Regions from separate parts of the Paenibacillus sp. WG02 genome, predicted to be linked through region 1. Evidence: a T-box and tRNA genes for the amino acid it is inferred to sense, from the RefSeq annotation. Region 1 holds a T-box; the other holds one or more tRNA genes.

Region 1 (3,131 bases):
AGTAGATGATACTTACGTGAATGGCAGTAACGGTACGGCAGTAGGGGAATATCTAAAAGCTGTTGGTAATATTAAAACCGTTCCAAAACCAGATACTTACCATGATTTGAGCCTGTTGAAAGCCGTAGATTCTACACTAGTTAAAGTTGAATTTAAATAAGTAAGTACATGTTCAGGGCCGAGACAGCAAGCTTGTTTCGGTCCTGAAGATTATGAATGTGCGTACAGCCGAGGTGAACAGGGTGAGCGAACGATTAGATGTGATCATTCGAAACGGCTCCGTTGTTTTGCGAGATGAAGTCCGTTTATTGGATATAGGCATTAAAAATGGCAAGATTTCGCAATTGGATGAGCGGATAACGCTGGAAGCAGAGCAAGTTGTTGATGCTTCTGGCATGGTCATCATGGCTGGTATGATTGATGTTCATGTCCACTTGAATGAACCGGGTCTGGGGGATTGGGAAGGATTCGCCACGGGTTCTGCCGCATTAGCCGCAGGAGGTTGTACCACGTACATCGACATGCCGCTTAACGGTATTCCGCCAACCGTTACCGTCTCCGCGATGGAGATGAAGCTGGAAGCTGCCCGCGAGCAATCATCGGTCGATTACGCCATATGGGGTGGACTGGTGCCGGGGCATCTGGATGATTTGGAGCCTATGAGCGAATCTGGTGTCATTGGCTTCAAAGCCTTCATGTCTTCGCCGGGTGACCCGGGTGAGGAGGCATTTCGTGAAGTAGATGACCTCACATTGTGGGAAGGGATGAAACGCATTGCGCGAATGAACCGAGTGCTGGCGCTTCATGCTGAAAGCGAGTCACTTGTTTCACGCTTAGGGTGGGCGAAGCAAGCAGAAGGCAAAGTCACAGCTAGAGACTACACGTCCACACGCCCAATTCTTGCTGAGCTCGAAGCGGTGAATCGAGCGCTGTTCTATGCAGAGCAGACAGGGTGTCCGCTGCATTTCGTTCATATCAGCAGCGAGGCAGCTGTGATGATCATTATGGAGGCGAAGAGGCGCGGCGTTAATGTGACGCTTGAGACTTGTCCGCACTATTTAATCCTAACGGAAGATGACTTAGATCGGATAGGGCCTACGGCCAAATGTGCGCCTCCACTGCGTAGTGAAGAGGAGAAAGAGAGGTTATGGGAGGCTTTGCGCCTTGGTTATATTGATATGATTTCATCAGATCATTCTCCTTGTCCAAGCTCAATGAAGGAATCCCGCAATTACTTTGAAGCATGGGGCGGCATATCGGGAGCGCAAAGCTCACTAGAACTTATGATTGATGAAGGACATTTGAAGCGGGGGATCGGGCTTAGTCAGTTAAGTCGTATGCTGTCCTACGCGCCGGCTGAGCGATTCGGTCTTCTTCCTGACAAAGGAGAAATTTGCCTAGGCGCAGATGCAGATCTTGTCATGATTTCACTGAATACCCCCTATGTGCTGCAAACCGAGCACTTGTTGTATCGTCATAAGCATAGTCCTTATGTAGGGATGGAAGTGGGGTGCAAAGTGTGGGCTACCTGGAGCAGAGGGAATCTTGTTTATGAAGAAGCGAAGGGTATCCATGCTGTGAAGGCTGGCAAATGGTGTCGTTACAAAACAAAAGTAAACTTGACATTCAACGAAGTTGATGTGAAAATAAATTAACTGTATTTTAATTAACTTTAAATTCACTGACGAGAACGAGTACGCTATCCCCCTTGATTTCCAGAGAGTTGGCCATGAGCTGAAAGCCAATATTCAAGACTTAGCCGAAAATCCCCTCCGAGAAGGAAAGCTGAAGGATATAAGTAAGCTGACCCGGGATCCCGCCGTTACAAGGGCCGCGTATGATAGTACGTAGATCGAGAGCTATAATGATCATATTCTTATGATCGTTACGGAACTAGGGTGGTATCGCGAGATGTAATCTCGTCCCTTACGGGGCGGGATTTTTTGTTTTTCTTTAACATCGTTTCCCGACTAGCCTATCATTTTATTAGAGGAGTGTGTGACACATGAGAAAAATTGATGTGAAAGAAAAAGCGAGAACCCGCGAACTGCGCGTTTTAGAGCAATGGAAATTGAATGGTACGTTCCGCAAGTCGATCGACAACCGTAAAGGCAAACCGAATTTCGTCTTTTACGAAGGACCGCCGACGGCAAACGGATCACCCCATATCGGACATGTGCTTGGTCGTGTTGTGAAAGATTTCATCTGCCGCTATAAAACAATGTCCGGGTACCAAGTCATCCGCAAAGCTGGGTGGGACACGCATGGCTTGCCCGTCGAGCTAGGCGTGCAGAAGCAGCTGGGCATCTCGGGGAAACAAGAGATTGAAAAATACGGAGTAGCCGAATTTGTTGAGAAATGCAAAAGCAGTGTATTTGAATATGAAAAGCAGTGGCGTGAGCTAACGGAAGCCATCGCATACTGGACGGATATGGATAACCCTTATGTTACGCTCAATAACGGCTACATCGAGAGTGTTTGGCACATTTTATCCAAAATCCATAACAAAGGACTGTTATATAAGGGGCACCGTGTAAGCCCTTATTGTCCAGACTGCCAAACAACGCTCAGTTCTCACGAAGTGGCTCAAGGCTATGAAGATGTAAAGGATTTAAGCGCCACCGTGAAATTCAGAAGTAAAAATGCGAGTGAAATCTTTCTGGCTTGGACGACGACCCCATGGACGCTGCCTGCGAACGTAGCGTTGGCGGTAAATAAAGATTTGGATTACGTCAAAGTGAAACATAAAGGCGAAGTATACATCGTCGCCAAAAATCTCGCGGAAAAAGTCTTCAAAGAAGACTTCGAAATTTTAACTGTGCATAAAGGATTAGAATTCGTCGGCACGGCCTACGAGCCTCCTTTCGGCTATATAAGTCCAAACAGAGGGCATATCGTCGTAGACGCTGACTATGTTATGGATACGAGTGGTACGGGAATCGTCCATATAGCTCCTGCCCATGGTGAAGATGATTACCGAACAGTCCGCCAACACGAGCTGGATTTTGTGAATGTTGTGAACTTGGCAGGACGTTACAATGATCAAATCACTGACTTCGCCGGACGCTTCGTCAAAGATTGTGACGTTGATATCGTGAAAAACTTGTCGGAACGCAGCCTACTATTTTCCA
Region 2 (3,131 bases), 2.7 Mb from region 1:
CACCAATACCTCCAGCCCATCGCGCAGCGCAAAAGCAACTCCCTCCATGACAGCTCGAACCAGATGGGCTTCATTGTGCTTCAGCGTTAATCCGAACATGGCCCCTCTGGCAAATGGATCCATATGCGGGGTTCGCTCTCCAGTCAAGTAGGGCAGGAATATAAGCGTTTCTGAGCCTGGGGGAACCTGAGCAGCGCTTTCATCGAGTGACTTAAAGTCCTTATTGTGGAGGATGTTTTCAGTTAGCCATCTATGCGATTGACCTGCACTCAGCATCGCCGCCATCATATACCACTTGCCTGGCGCTGCATGGGTGAAGGTATGCGTTCGCAGCAAGGAATCATAGGTAGGCGCAGCTACAGGCACAAACCATTGTCCACCTGTACCCAACGTACACGAAGCTTGCCCCTGATGTAAAATCCCATTGCCAATAGCCTGCATGGGTTGGTCTGCACCACCAAAGACGACAACAGTGCCTGCTGGAATTGCGCAATCGATTGCTGCCTCAGTTGTCAGACTTCCTGCAACTTCCCAAGGCTCACGTACGGTTGGCAGCAGTTCCGGATCAATTCCGAGCTGTCCCAACAGTTCTTTGGACCAACACTTATTGGCTACATCATAAGCTAACGTACCTGAGGCATCCGTTGACTCGGTTCCTACTTCGCCGGTTAGCCTGTACCTGATATAATCCTTCGGCAGCATGACTTTCCAAATCTTTTCATAGGTTTCCGGTTCATGCTGCTTTAACCACAACAGTGATAAAAGCAGAAAGCCGGTCGAAGCCCTGTTCTGTACTAGCTTGCCTAGCTGCTCGTTAGAAAACATCGTCTCTATCAGTTCCTTCTGTGCAACTGAACGCTGATCGCACCATATAATCGCTGGCCGAAGCACTTGCCCATCCATCCCGATCGCAACAAGACCATGCATTTGTCCTGATAAGCCTATCGCGAAACGGTCACCGCTATCGGCGCCTGCTTGCCTAACAGCATCAGATAAGGTTTGTGTTACTGCCTCCCACCAAGATTGAGGCTCTTGCTCCGCATAGCCAACCAAGGGCGAATGAATGTCATAGCTTTGATAAGATAAGCCTACGATCTGTCCCATGGGGTTCATAGCAACCGTCTTTAAGCTAGATGTCCCAAGATCTATTCCGAATAGTGTTGTCATTCAACATCCCATCCATTTCCGAAATGTTCAGCCTGTTTTGCTAAAAAGCCTCTCCATATCATCGAAAAGTGATGAGACCGAGAGGCTTATTTGATGCTATAAAATAATAAAAACCCTTATACCAAGGGTTTACGTGCTATGGGCCCAGAGGGACTCGAACCCCCGACCAATCGGTTATGAGCCGACCGCTCTAACCAACTGAGCTATAGGCCCAAAATAAAATTTGGTTGCGGGGGCAGGATTTGAACCTGCGGCCTTCGGGTTATGAGCCCGACGAGCTACCGGGCTGCTCCACCCCGCGTCATTAGTTGCCGCTCAACAGCGACAAAAATAAATATACACTAAATGCGCGGTCTAAGTCAAGCGTTAATTTCTAGGGTATTTCGTACAAATTACGTGTTATAACGAACGCCAAAACGCCCTTTTTTGGACTTAAATACTTCCACTTCTTGTGGGCATTCATAGCCGTAAATCCACCAGTCTTCTTCCATTCTTTTCGCCAGGCAGCCCGCTTGAAACTTGGAATCATATAATTTAGCCCAATATATCCAGTTCATTGCTTTCACTCCGTTATGTTCATTTCGTTAATCCTATCTTATCCAAAAAAAGATCTCCTTATGAGCACTCCACCACATTGCAATAAGAACCGCTCCATATATAGCAAAAAACTACTTGGAAGTGCTCTAGACGCACATGTCCAAGTAGTTTTTTCGTTTCATTATCTATTGTTTGAATGTGGTCAACAAACGTTTAACGGATTCACCAAATTCGTTTGTGAATGTCTCAAATACTTTGACCTGAATCGGGAAGTCCAGTTGGTTGGATCTCGCATTTAGGTTAATTGTGTTTGATCCATTGTATAAACGTCCTTCGCCTGACAATGCTACAACTGATTTTCCAACCGGATTACCAACATTATCGAATAATTCGAATGAGAGCTTACTGTTAAACTTATCAACCGTTACTTGCTTATCCGGCTTAATATCCAGATCCAGCTTCAGCTTATAATCATACGTCATATTACCTTGGAAAATAGCTGAAATCGTCCAATCTTTAATCGTTATATCGTAAGGATATACGTTTAGTGTTTTACTCGTTGGATCATTCTTCTGAACAGGTACCTTCGCCGTCGCAAGCAGTGATTTATAAGTCGTTTCTCCACTAACCTGTTGGCTGTAAAGGTTCATCTTCAATCCTTCACCTTTTTCTGATGCTGGAAGTGCATACGAATAACTAACCACATACGAAGCATTTGGCACAACACTTAGAGCTGTAGCTTCTTGTCTTCTTCCTCCATATGCATAACCATCTTTACTAACAAGTTCCGTTTGGATCGCCGGAATTGGGATCGGACGGTCACTGTTGTTCGTCAGTTTAAATTTCGCCACAGCTGTATTAAAGCCATCGTCTTCATTACTTGTTACATGTAATTCAACCAAAGAAACATCCACATTGGAAGGTACAAACTTATTTGTTGAATCCAGTTTAACTGGTGTACCCAAGGTGTATTCTGGAGCTGGGATGACTCCTTGTGTCGCGGCACCAGTAGGGAGAAGAATATTGACTCGACCTACCCGATAGGTGTCTTCGCGGAACTTACCATCACCGGTAGCAATGGCAAAACTCTCTGGTGTTACGACATTCAAGCTAGTAAATTCCGTATCCAGTTCGTTTGGAATGACAATATGGATATATTTCTTTTCACCTGGATCTAGCATGACAGAAGCTTCGGCGCGACTGCCGGAATAAACGTTATTTTCTGTTTTCCCATCAATCCCAAAGTTAGGAACGGTCTGACGTTCATTGGTCGGATTTACGACTTGAATTTGAACAACCGTGCTCACGCCTTTGGCTGTGATTTCCTTATGAATGTCAACAGGTAAGAATCCAAGGGTTGAGCGCAAAGAAGGTAAGGTAAAGGCTTCTCCCCATTTCAGGATCGCGGTTGGTTTCGTTATCGTGCT

Evidence for each region. A T-box is a leader RNA that pairs with one kind of tRNA and senses whether it is charged. The one in region 1 lies ahead of ileS (isoleucine--tRNA ligase), so its partner is inferred to be a tRNA-Ile.
Region 2: it has a tRNA-Ile gene. The T-box ahead of ileS (isoleucine--tRNA ligase) is inferred to sense a tRNA for this amino acid. The anticodon was not compared.

What each region holds. Positions count from the first base shown of each region.
Region 1 is NZ_AP036016.1:6,402,136-6,405,266, reverse strand. Features, by position in the region: gene ACBP55_RS29060 (ABC transporter substrate-binding protein) at 1-160, shown strand, start outside; gene ACBP55_RS29055 (allantoinase) at 243-1,655, shown strand; T-box leader at 1,673-1,930, shown strand; gene ileS (isoleucine--tRNA ligase) at 2,006-3,131, shown strand, end outside.
Region 2 is NZ_AP036016.1:3,713,653-3,716,783, reverse strand. Features, by position in the region: gene xylB (xylulokinase) at 1-1,167, opposite strand, end outside; tRNA gene ACBP55_RS16425 (tRNA-Ile) at 1,307-1,380, opposite strand; tRNA gene ACBP55_RS16420 (tRNA-Met) at 1,392-1,468, opposite strand; gene ACBP55_RS16415 (hypothetical protein) at 1,560-1,724, opposite strand; gene ACBP55_RS16410 (hypothetical protein) at 1,890-3,131, opposite strand, start outside.